4 regions of the Peribacillus sp. NPDC076916 genome follow, and region 4 is predicted to be linked to each of the others. Evidence: riboswitches for the same ligand, from Rfam matches in the RefSeq annotation. Region 4 holds a riboswitch; each other region holds the start of a gene.

What was found. Region 4 has a riboswitch for S-adenosylmethionine ahead of ACQKFG_RS19770 (Na+/H+ antiporter NhaC family protein). Riboswitches for the same ligand answer to the same signal wherever they lie in the genome.
Region 1: another riboswitch for S-adenosylmethionine. It lies ahead of ACQKFG_RS14415 (O-acetylhomoserine aminocarboxypropyltransferase/cysteine synthase family protein); the one in region 4 lies ahead of ACQKFG_RS19770 (Na+/H+ antiporter NhaC family protein).
Region 2: another riboswitch for S-adenosylmethionine. It lies ahead of ACQKFG_RS07980 (bifunctional homocysteine S-methyltransferase/methylenetetrahydrofolate reductase); the one in region 4 lies ahead of ACQKFG_RS19770 (Na+/H+ antiporter NhaC family protein).
Region 3: another riboswitch for S-adenosylmethionine. It lies ahead of ACQKFG_RS09185 (YezD family protein); the one in region 4 lies ahead of ACQKFG_RS19770 (Na+/H+ antiporter NhaC family protein).

The regions. Positions count from the first base shown of each region.
Region 1 is NZ_JBNNIU010000004.1:149,196-152,333, reverse strand. Features, by position in the region: gene gcvH (glycine cleavage system protein GcvH) at 1-308, shown strand, start outside; gene ACQKFG_RS14425 (toprim domain-containing protein) at 401-766, shown strand; gene ACQKFG_RS14420 (thioredoxin family protein) at 770-1,078, shown strand; SAM riboswitch class I at 1,224-1,330, shown strand; gene ACQKFG_RS14415 (O-acetylhomoserine aminocarboxypropyltransferase/cysteine synthase family protein) at 1,430-2,740, shown strand; SAM riboswitch class I at 2,858-2,970, shown strand; gene ACQKFG_RS14410 (methionine ABC transporter ATP-binding protein) at 3,124-3,138, shown strand, end outside.
Region 2 is NZ_JBNNIU010000002.1:610,727-613,864, reverse strand. Features, by position in the region: gene ACQKFG_RS07980 (bifunctional homocysteine S-methyltransferase/methylenetetrahydrofolate reductase) at 1-1,208, opposite strand, end outside; SAM riboswitch class I at 1,312-1,410, opposite strand; gene ACQKFG_RS07975 (MOSC domain-containing protein) at 1,522-2,172, opposite strand; gene ACQKFG_RS07970 (Ku protein) at 2,679-3,138, opposite strand, start outside.
Region 3 is NZ_JBNNIU010000002.1:881,959-885,096, forward strand. Features, by position in the region: gene ACQKFG_RS09175 (TetR/AcrR family transcriptional regulator) at 1-256, shown strand, start outside; gene ssuE (NADPH-dependent FMN reductase) at 468-1,001, shown strand; SAM riboswitch class I at 1,280-1,388, shown strand; gene ACQKFG_RS09185 (YezD family protein) at 1,559-1,702, shown strand; gene ACQKFG_RS09190 (phosphoadenylyl-sulfate reductase) at 1,883-2,587, shown strand; gene sat (sulfate adenylyltransferase) at 2,617-3,138, shown strand, end outside.
Region 4 is NZ_JBNNIU010000007.1:133,130-136,267, reverse strand. Features, by position in the region: gene ACQKFG_RS19775 (SOS response-associated peptidase) at 59-730, shown strand; SAM riboswitch class I at 991-1,098, shown strand; gene ACQKFG_RS19770 (Na+/H+ antiporter NhaC family protein) at 1,288-2,598, shown strand; gene ACQKFG_RS19765 (chromate transporter) at 2,827-3,138, opposite strand, start outside.

The DNA of each region.
Region 1 (3,138 bases), on a different contig from region 4:
TTGGGATTACAGCTTTCGCACAGTCCGAGCTTGGGGACATCGTATTCGTTGAGCTTCCGGAAATCGGCGATGAATTGAAAGCGAACGAACCATTTGGAAGTGTTGAATCCGTTAAGACAGTTTCTGAGCTTTATGCACCTATCAGTGGCAAGGTTGTTGAAGTAAACGAAGATTTAAGTGACAACCCGGAATATGTAAATGAGTCTCCTTATGAAAAGGCATGGATGGTCGTACTTGAACCATCTAATAGCAGTGATATTGAAAACTTGATGAGCGCTGAAGAGTATGAGAGTTTAATCAACGGTTAAAAAGAAGGAGAGGGGGGACTGAATGGGCCTGCTCTCTTTTTCATTTTATACAGCGGCAGTTGCGCACATAATTCATGAGATGGAGTGATGGCATGGAGTGGGGCGAATTCGATAAAGTGATTATTGTAGAAGGCAGTTCCGATAGAAGAAAAGTTGCCTCCGTTTTAAATGAAGATGTGGAAATAAGATGTACAAATGGGACCATATCATTAACTAAGCTGGATGAATTAGTTGATGAATTGATGGATCGTGATGTTTATCTCCTTTTTGACGCAGATGAATCAGGAGAAAAGCTGCGGAAGCAGTTCCGAAGGGAAATGCCGGAAGCAAACCACCTGTATATTAATAAAATGTACAAAGAAGTGGAAAGCTCACCCGAACATCATATCGCAACTGTGCTACTATCTGCCAATATGAATGTGAAAATGAAATTTTTAAGTCAAAGGGTGAACGACTAATTGATGCAGGAATGGAAAGAAGAAGAGTGTAAGCTTGCTGTTGAAAAAGGGGAAACCTTTTGCTTATATTTATATACGCCTTTATGCGGCACTTGTCAGGTTGCCTCCAAGATGCTGACGATATCCTTGGAGCTGTTCCCGGAATTGAAGGCAGGCAAAATGAATATGAACTATGTCCAAGCAATTGCCGAATCATATGAAATCGAAAGTGTGCCCTGTTTATTGCTTTTCAAAAAAGGAAAGCTGCACAAAAAAATATATGCCTTTCAATCCGTTCCTTATTTGTACGGATTGCTTAAGGAAATCAGCTAAGAAACCAATCAGAACCGTGGTTGGTTTCTTTGTTGCGGACATTTGAATGCGAGATTGGAATTAAACAAAGAATATTCTAACAATTCATTGACTGATTTATTCTAAAATGATATATTTTGAATTAAGTAATGGCAGAATTTAATAGTTCTTATCAAGAGTGGCGGAGGGACTGGCCCGACGAAGCCCGGCAACCGGTATAAATTTTATATACGGTGCTAATTCCAGCAGAGTGTTGGCTCTGGTAGATGAGGTGTGTTCTTGAGACCTCTTCTTGTTGAAGTGGTTTTTTTGTTTATAAAAGGCCAGATATCATAAAATTCCAACTAAATCCATAGAAAAAGGTGAAACCATATGTCAGGGAAAAAGTTGCGTTTTGAAACATTGAGTGTTCATGGCGGTCTGCAAACTGATGAAACAGGTGCCCGTGCCGTTCCTATCTACCAAAGCAATGCATACTTGTTCAAAGACACCGACCATGCAGCGAATTTATTTGGCCTAAAGGAGAATGGCTATATATATACACGGCTTCATAATCCCACGGTCAGCGTTTTTGAAGAAAGAATGGCCTTATTGGAAGGTGGCATCGGCGGATTGGCAACAGCAAGCGGAATGGCTGCCATCTCACTTTCAATCCTGAACATTGCCGGTGCAGGTGATGAGATTGTTTCAGCCTCTACATTATATGGCGGTACGTATAACCTTTTTGAAAATACTCTTCCTAAATATGGGATCAAAGTGAGGTTCGTTTCTCCCGATGACCCTGAAAATTTCAAAAGGGCGATTACGCCAAGAACTAAAGCCATTTTTGCCGAAACGATCGGTAATCCAAGTTTGAGGGTGCTTGATATTGAAGCGGTAGCGAAAATCGCCCATGAAGCCGGCATACCTTTAATCATTGATAATACCTTTGCAACACCATATCTTTGCAGACCAATTGATTTTGGCGCGGACATCGTCATCCATTCCGCTACAAAATGGCTTCTGGGAAATGGAACGACACTAGGCGGTGTCATCGTGGATGGAGGGAAGTTCGATTGGAACTCGCCAAACTACCCTGGCTTCACGGAGCCTGACCCAAGTTATGACGGTCTGGTATATGCCGAGGCAGTTGGACCTGCCGCATTCATAACGAAAGCCCGAGTCCAGTTACTTCGTGATTTAGGCCCTGCGCTAAGTGCCCAAAGTGCATTCCAGTTTACGCTTGGACTTGAAACGCTGCATGTAAGGATGAAAGAGCATCTATCAAACACCAAGTCTGTCATTGAATATTTAAAAAACCATCCTGCCGTGACTTGGGTTTCGCATCCTGGTGATGAGGATCATCCCGATAAGGCCCTTGCGGATAAATATTTGCCTAAGGGAGCTGGATCTGTCGTGACTTTTGGAATACAAGGTAATCGCGAAGCTGGGGCAAAACTTATCAATTCGGTGGAATTATGGTCCCATGTGGCGAATGTAGGGGATGCGAAGAGCTTGATCATCCACCCAGCCAGTACGACCCATCAACAATTGAATGAGGCGGGTCTTGCGAAAGCGGGTGTAAGTGCCGATCAAGTCCGTTTATCAATTGGGATTGAAAATGTAGACGACTTAATAGAAGATTTAGAGCAGGCAATTGAAAAAGCGACGAATATCGTCTCCTTGACTTCCAAAACGCTTTAAGCAAAGTTTCTGTTCATTCTTGAACTAGAAATAATATACATTGCGCTCCTTTTTTATCTATGATAAAATTTCTCCATACTAAAGAACTTAATGATGTACAAATATTCTATATATTAGCTCTTATCAAGAGAGGTGGAGGGATGTGCCCGATGAAACCCGGCAACCGACAAGGAGATTTCCTTGGAAAGGTGCCAATTCACACAAAGTTTAATTACTTTGGAAGATGAGAGAAAGGCCTGTTTCTTCACCTGCCTTTCTGCTCATGCAGAAAGGTTTTTTCAGTTTTAATGGGGAAAACATGTGCATGTTATGAGAAACAGACTAATAATGTAAAGAAATCAACTAAGTTCATAGGTTTTATTGGATAAAAGAGGTGAGGATTAATGATTACATTGACG
Region 2 (3,138 bases), on a different contig from region 4:
GTCTGCAGACCCATTAAATGTGACTGCAGTCCAATCAAATTTCGATCACGGCATGTTATATGCACCATCGGCTCTATATTCAGTTGGTTCTTAAGTAAATTAGCCAGTGCATCATTCGATATCCTTGGTGAGGCAAGCGAATTATCCGCTAATGTAATGGAATCGACCCCTGCTTTTTTCAAAACCTCGGCACCAGTCATGAAGCTCGCTATACCTAACTTTTTCGGTGGATCAAGTTCGACTAGAATCGTCCTTTCTGTTTTGGCCTTTTCGAACAGGGGACGTTCCAATTCTCTATCATTCACTTCAATTATTTCTATTTCACGGGATTTCGTAAATTTCTCTTTCACAGGAGCCAAACTTCCAATCGCATTCTTTACAGCTTGAATATGCAGCGGAGTCGTTCCACAGCACCCTCCTATGATCGCGGCACCCTGCTCACGAAGTTCTAGGGCACTTGAACCGAAGTATTCCGGCACAGCTTTATAGACGAGCCTTCCATCCACATAATCCGGGAGGCTGGCATTTGGGTATATGGCAATTGATGCTTGCTTTGGCAAACTCACTTCTTCCAAGGCCCGAATCATATGATGTGGACCGAGACGGCAATTCACCCCCACAACATCGGCACCCAATTGCTCAAGTTTTTGAAAGGCTTCATTTAAATGGATTCCATTTTGAAGATTTCCCAGTTCATGCATCGAAACATTTGCGATGATCGGCAGTCCAGTTTCATTTTTAACGATTTGCAGGACGGTTTCCAGTTCTTCCAGGTCATAAAATGTTTCCAAGAGAATCCCATCAGGGTTTTCCATCAAAAGACTGTATAGCTGTTCACGAAAACCCCGTTTTATCTCTTCCATGCTTAAATCCGATTTCCTGATGCTCCGCTGTGCCCCTATGGTACCGAATACGTATGCCTTTCCTTTTGCCGCTTTTTTTGCAAGAATGACTCCCTGGCGATTGATTCTGCTTACCTCATCTTCCAGTCCATACCGTTTCAATTTGTTGAAATTGGCTCCGTATGTATTCGATTGAAGGATATCTGCACCAGCTTCCAAATAGGCACGGTGGATGGATTCTATTTGATCTGGGTTCGTGCAGTTTAATTCCTCATAGCATTGATCGATGCCATTTGAATACAATAAGGTCCCCATTGCCCCTTCCCCAACCAGTATTCTTTCTTTCACGTCTTTACGAAAATTCATCATTACATCCTCTCTCAAAAACAATCCTGTTTTTGTCGTATTCTATGAGTATGAGAGAAAAGGAAAAAAACCTTCTCAAAGAAGAAGGCTTTTTGAAACATTCTCCTCATCTATCAAGCTCTGCTTGCTGGATTTAGCACCTTTGCCTAAGCTGGTTGCTGAGGTTTCTTCGGGCCAGTCCCTCCACCTCTCTCGATAAGATCCATTTATATAATTTTCACAAGATTTCAAAATTTGATTATACTTAATTTACATTAATAATCTGTCAATTTCAATACCTGATCGACATTTTTTTCACTTTTGCAAAAATCATTCAACCTTTTGCAGCTTGAACCCTCTTCAGGATCCTTTGTTTCCAGTCTTCCGCTAACGAGTCTAGTGTAAGTAAAGCCTTTGCGCCTTCCAGCCCATCTCGTTTATGAAGGATTACCTCTGCTGCATAATGAACTGAAATTTTTTCCTGCAAACGATCTATCAGCACAATCTCGTTTTGTTTATTTATCGTTCCTTCTTGAAGTACTCGTGCAAAATAACCAGTTAAACTCGTTTTCAGCACAAGTTCCAAAAACTTAGGTTCTTGATTGAAATGGGAAATGGTCGAACAAAGTATCCTCCCCTGGTTAATTTGAACAATCACTTCGCCTATTTGATAAATATCGCCAATATATGTTGTTTCTTCTCTCATCCCCGCTACAGTTAAGTTTTCACCGAATGCAGGGATTTCTAGTTTTTTAGAGAATTTTTCATTCCATAATGAATAATGCTCAAAGGGGTAAAAGCACAAAACGCGATCAGGACCTCCGTGAAACTTTACATTACCAACCCCATCACCAATTATACCTGATTTAGTCACTGTCACATTATCCTGTGCTTGTTTATCCATTGCTGAAAAGATTTCGATATTCGAAAAAATTTCATGCTTCGGCTTCCCGGCATGAAGTGCTTTGATTTTTCCATTTTCCATTTTGCATCTTCCATTCAAATATATTTTTTATCATTCTGTATGTATAAATTATACTAAAAATCCATTTATTCTGTAGTTATTTATAAGAATATGAAAATGCAAAAGCCTCATGAGCCGTTAAATGGGGGAAATATCATTGATTTCCAGAAAAATTCATAGGTTAGTTTCAGTAATTTTGTTGCTATTTCAGAATTAAATATGGTAGAATATGAACACAATATATAGTCGAAAACTACAACCGTTCGCCTATATGTTGATTTTCACGATTGAATTCCTCATTGTCGCTCTTTAGGGAGCGAATTTTTTTGCCTTCATTTCCATCCACCATTTTCTATTAATCCCATTTTGTTTCTTACATCGTGATCCACTTACATATTTGCACTTTCCTTACCTATGTAAATCTCCCCCCTATTAATTCACTTTCCTTACCATTCAGAAAGCAAATTACCTTGCTAAAACAAGCAGGAAGCCGAGCGACATCATGTGTCTTCCGCTCAGCTTCCTGTTTAAGCTTGTTTCTTTTTTTTCGGTGCCACTTTCTTTCGGGTCGTCTTTTTCATTTCCGTTTCATCATGTTTCGTACGGTCAATGGATGCCTGTAAAGCCTCCATTAAATCGGTTACATTGTTGGAAACTGGTTCTTTTGTTTTGGCTGTAATCGTCGTCTGTCCTGCTTTCTTTGATTCAATCAATTCAAGCAACGCGGTTCGATAGTCATCGGTGTATTTTGCCGGATCGAAAGTAGTCGTTAATTGATCTATCAATAAAACGGCAGTATCGATTTCTTTTTTTTCAATGGTATCGTTGGCAGGAATATTCGGAACATCCGCTGTGGGGCGAACTTCATCCGGATAATGAATCGTTTCCATCACCAAGGTATTATCAACGACTCGGATTACCGCCATTTGTTCTTTAGAGCGGATGATGATTTTCGCTAACCCTACCTTATTCGATTCCTTGAGGGCC
Region 3 (3,138 bases), on a different contig from region 4:
AAAGCAATATATAGATCAGATTTTCAAGCCAAATGCCAAGCATATTGAAATACAAAAGAGAATAGATAGCGGAGAGATACAATATATCTCTGACATTATCCTATTTAATGTAGGGATCATTTCTTTTACATTGGCATTATCTACACATTATGAGATCCATCAACAAAAAAAGGAGCCGTATTTTACTTCTGAACGAATTAAGAACATTGCACAACTTTTGGTATATGGTATTCATGGTAAACAAAATCATACATAATGAAACGGTCATATTTAAAGGCATGTGCATCAAGCCGCAAATATGACCGTTTTATATGCATTCAGAAACGACGCAGTCAAATTTGTGAATCCATTAAACCAGAGTGTAAGATTTGACTTATATTTTTCAGACTATTACGATAAATGCATACTGCACGAAATGCTTTAAGAAGATTTTATCTGGAAATCATGTAACAATGGAGGGGTATTAAATGAGCGATATCGTAATTTTATCAGGAAGTCCGGCTATTCCATCAAGAACGGACATTTCACTAAAACATATTCAATCATTAGTCGAAAAAGAAGGATTTACCACAGCTTATTTCTCAATAACGGATTTCTCAGCAGATGATTTATTCCAAGGGAAATATAATAGCGAAGATATCTTAAAACTTTCAGAGAGAATTCAAGCAGCCAGAGGAATAATCATTGGTTCACCGGTTTATAAGGCTTCTTATACAGGTGTATTAAAAGCCTTGATTGATTTGCTGCCAGAAGGCGCTTTTAAGGGTAAGCCAGTTCTGCCAATCATGATTGGTGGAAGTAACAGGCATCTATTGGCGATTGACTATGCGCTTAAACCATTAATCTCAATATTAAAAGGCGAGCCGCTTCAGGGCATTTATTTTGTTGATAAGGAAATAGATAAACAGAATTCTGAAAATCCGATTAATGATTCACATTTAATTGATCGTGTCCAGAGTCAAGTTCAAGAATTTGTAGAAGCGATACAGTTAAGAAATTAATGAATTCAAGTAATCCCTTTAACAAAAGGACTGGCATTAAAACGTATTTCTTAACGTAATTACAGCCGTCCATAATAGGTTTATTAATGAAAATAGACTCATTTTTTTGGAGACTTTATCTAAAAAAATGAGTCTATTTTCGTATTTAAATGAACATAAAATCATAAATTGAATAGTGTGTATAAAAATAACAGTTCATCCATAATATTAAACCAAGTTATTTTATAAGAAAACTCCATTGACAAGGATTAAATATATGTTAATATTTAAAATAATAAAACTTATCCAGAGCGACGGAGGGAATTGGCCCTTTGAAGTCCAGCAACCTGCATGATGGATGCAAGGTGCTACCTCCAACAAAATGTTGATCATTTTGGAAGATAAGGTAATGATATTTACCTTGGGATCTTTCCATCATGGAAAGATTTTTGTTTTTGGAAAAATTTCAGGTAAACCATAACAATGTAAGGTTGTATGGAATTATATAAAACTAAGAAATTCATTTAATCAGCGTCGAAAATAAAATATTCGCGGATTTTCTTAAAGGAGGAACTGGTTTGGATAAAGAGAATCAGCTTGAAGAAATATTTGAACGACTTCAAGAAATGCTTAATTCAATGAAATATGGATCCATTACACTTATAGTCCAGGATGGTAAAATCATTCAAATGGAAAGAAATGAAAAATTAAGAATTAAATAAGGTATCTGCTGACTAGAAAAACTAGAGGCGGGTTTAACTGATATATAGAGAGTATTGGTTAGATTCGTCTCTTTTTCCTAGAATCAAATAAACTGGGGAAGATTAACGGGTATTGATCAACAGTTACTCTAACCTGATACAGCAAGTTTTTAGAGGGGGCTACAAAAGTTGGCTGGATTAATAAACTATGAAAATTTCAATTCAGGGGAATTCCCTGTATTTCCTGAAGACAGTGACACAAAAGGAGCTTTGGAAGTTCTGCAATGGGCGAATGACCATTATGGAAACAAACTGATTTATGCTTGCAGTTTTGGTATTGAAGGCATCGTGCTTACTGATTTATTGGCGAAGGTCAACCCTTCGGCAAAAATTGTTTTCCTTGATACAGATGTTCATTTTGAAGAGACTTACCAATTGATCGAGCAGGTGAAGAAGCGCTATCCAAAACTTTCAATTGAAATGAAGAAACCTGCCTTGACGCTTGAAGAACAAGCAGCGGAATATGGGGATGAATTATGGCTTAGTGATTCCAATAAGTGCTGTAACATCCGTAAGATCATTCCGCTTACCGATGTGCTTTCAACGGCAACAGCCTGGCTTTCGGGACTGCGAAGGGAGCAATCCGAAACAAGGGCTAAAACCGAGTATATCAATAAGGATAATAAGTTCAAGTCGGTTAAAATATGTCCACTCATACATTGGACATGGAAAGATGTTTGGCGCTACGCCCACAAAAACGGACTTCCATATAATATCCTGCATGATAATGGATATCCTAGCATTGGATGTAAAACGTGTACAGCACCTGCATTCAATGCAGATGATTTACGCTCAGGCCGTTGGCAAGGAGCACAAAAAACGGAATGCGGATTGCATTTATCTTAAATAAATAGAAACCATAGGGGGAAATTAGCATGACAATCAGTCTACCGCACGGAGGAACATTAATCGATCTTTGGGAACCAAAATATGATTTTAGTAAAATAACAAAGTCAATCGAAATCGATGAAATCGCTTTAAGTGATCTTGAATTGATAGGCACTGGTGCCTACAGTCCGATTAAGGGATTCTTTACAAAAAGTGACTATGAGACAGTGGTCAGGGATATGAGGCTTAGCAGCGGACATGTATGGAGCATCCCGATTACGCTGCCTTTGACCGAAGAAATTGCAGAAACCCTTACTATAGGTGAAGAAGTAACGCTGACTCATGAGGGTGAAACATATGGGGTTCTCACCGTTTCCGATATTTACACTCCAGATAAGCAATCGGAAGCGACATTAGTATATCAAACGGATGATGAGAAGCATCCCGGAGTAAAAAATTTATTTAACCGCGGGGATGTATATGTCGGCGGGGAAATAAAGTTGATTAAGAGAATAGAGCGTCCGTTATTCCAAGCTAATTATCTGGACCCTGTCGAGACAAGGAAAGCT
Region 4 (3,138 bases):
TGTGCCTGCTTGTTCCATTTGTTACACTGTAATAAATCTTAATACGGTAGGCGATATTATGTGTGGACGTTTCACCCTTTTCACTGATATTGAGGAAATAAAAGATCGGTTTGATATTCAAGGATCATTTGATGAGGAATACCAATTCAGCTACAATATTGCTCCCTCCCAATCCGTGCTATCCGTCATTAATGACGGGGCAAGGAATCGACTTGGATATCTTCGGTGGGGACTCATTCCTTTCTGGGCAAAAGACGAAAAAGTGGGCTATAAAATGATCAATGCCAGAGCGGAAACCATTGCAGAGAAAACAAGCTTCAAGAATGCGTATAAGAAGAAGAGATGCTTGATAATCGCTGACTCATTTTATGAATGGAAGAAGACACCAGAAAGAAAAATACCGATGCGAATAAAACTGAAGAATGATGCTCCATTTGGAATGGCCGGTATATGGGAATCCTGGAAATCTCCTGAAGGCCTCAGCATCTACTCGTGCTCCGTTATAACAACCGTTCCTAATGAGCTGATGACCAGCATTCATGATCGTATGCCTGTCATCCTTAAACCAGAAGATGAAAAAGATTGGTTGAATCCATCCATTAATGATCCTGCATATCTGCAGCAGTATTTAAAGTCATTCGATTCGGAACAAATGGAAGCTTTTGAGGTATCGACTGATGTGAACTCGACTAAAAAAAATTCACCTAACCTAATACAACAAATTTGCTGAGAGGTCATTAGACCTCTTTTTATGTTAATTCCGTCCCGATTAACTGCATATGTCAAGATTCCTAATTAATCATTAAGAAGTGCATGGAAATACTTTAAAACTAAACCTTGCGAAAATAGACAAAATGCTGTACTCTTATATTTGCTTTTCAAAACGACTTCGATGTCTCTTTCAAAAACTCAGATTGGTTTCGGCAACTTTCCAACCTGGTGCTTTTCTGGCAGGCATCGTAATATTTGATAAATTATATAAATTTGATCTTCTTATCAAGAGAGACGGAGGGACTGGCCCGAAGATGTCTCGGCAGCGGACTTAATGGGAGTGCTGTGCCAAATCCAGCAGGCTGATTTTCGCCTGAAAGATAAGGAGGGTGTTTTTTATAAATTAAAAGACCTCTTCTTGTTGTTAAATAGAAGGGGTCTTTTTTATGCCGGCAGTTTTTTAGCTATAGCTCCATGACTGGAGAATCAAGTTCAAGTTGGTGTTATTTGCGAAAACTGTTAAAAGGATAAAGGCTATGACACATGTCATGGGAAAAATAAAAAGAGGTGTACATCATGAGTGCAAACAATAAAGGGAATCCATGGGCGTTGATTCCATTTGTCGTATTTTTAATTTTATTTATAGGGTCCGGGATCATCACTAAAGATTTTTATTCTTTTCCGGTGATTGTAGCCATTTCTATTGCATCAGCGGCTGCATTGGCAATGAATCGGAAAGAAAGTTTCAATCAAAAAGTTGATATTTTCTGTAAAGGTGCAGGGGACGCCAATATTATGTTAATGGTTATCATTTTCCTTTTAGCCGGCGCTTTTTCCGAAGTTGCGAATGGCATGGGGGCGGTTGAATCAACGGTGAATCTTGCCTTAGCCGTTTTTCCGCAAAATCTTTTGATGGTAGGGATATTCATTATCGCTTGTTTTATTTCTCTATCTATGGGGACGAGCATGGGAACGATTGTAGCCCTAGCACCTATCGGGGTCGGAATTAGCGAGCAAACCGATATTTCGCTTGCCCTTTCAATGGCGGCCGTTATTGGTGGTGCGATGTTTGGGGATAATCTATCCTTCATTTCAGATACGACCATCGCTGCAGTTCGAACACAGGGAACGAAAATGAAGGATAAGTTTAAAGTGAATTTTTTCATCGTTTTACCTGCGGCCATCATCACCTGTGCTATCCTAGGAATATTAACGATGGGTGAACAAGCCGACATCACCCAAAATTCTTATAATTGGGTGAAGATTCTTCCATACCTTTGCGTATTGATCACTGCATTGGCAGGAGTCAATGTGTTCCTGGTCCTTTCCAGCGGAATCGTCTTTGCCGGAATCATCGGCTTGGCTGATGGAAGTTATCAACCGTTGGGTGTCATTCAAAAAGTTGGTGAAGGAATGGCGGGAATGTATGAAATATCCTTCCTTGCCATATTAATTGCAGGTATGGTTGCTGTAATCAAACATAATGGTGGCATTGATTATCTACTCCAGCTCGTGACCCGAAATAGCAAATCAAAAAAAGGGGCGGAATTCAGTATTGCCGGGCTTGTTGGCTTGACGAACCTTTCCACGGCAAATAATACGATTTCGATTATCATTGCCGGGCCACTTGCCAAAAATATCGCTGAAAGGTATGGGATTGATCCGCGTAAATCGGCGAGCATACTTGACGTTTTTGCCTGTTGTATCCAAGGGTTGATACCATATGGGGCACAACTGCTTGTTGCAGCAGGGGTAGCAAAAATCTCTCCGATAAGCATCTTGCCGTATTCATATTACCCGATACTAATTGGACTTTGTGGAGTCGTGGCCATCTTGATTGGTTATCCACGGTTTCACTCGGATGAAACGAAGAAACGGACTTCTTAAAAAGAGGACAAAAATGAAAAAAACACCCTGAATCATTGGATACAGGGTGTTTTCTGTATGGGTGAAATCTTCGCATTCATGTCAGTATCAGTGTTCAAAAAGTAATCAAGGCAGTTTTCAATTCATCTGTTTGGTATTTCTTTTATTTATGGTATACCATTTTATTTATAACTAAAATAACTGCTTCAATCCGGTCCATATTGATAATGGTTTTGCGTGCGGCATTTGTCATGAATAGAGGACAACACCAACTAAACCAGAAAGTATAATTACATAAGCTGGGTGCCAGCGTAATTTCATCAGGGCAAATAACGATAATCCAAATACGAGTAATAAGCTTATCGTATGCCATGAAAAGTTAGGGGCTATCATATGATTGGAAAGTGATAAACTGATTGCTGCAAAGAGGATTAGACTAGTGACAATGGGTCTTAATCCATAAAACATGGATTGAATAACTGGATAATGATTCAATTTGCTGAAGAAGGTGGCTATAACGGTCACGAATATTATAGCAGGTAGCAAGATTCCGAGAGCGGA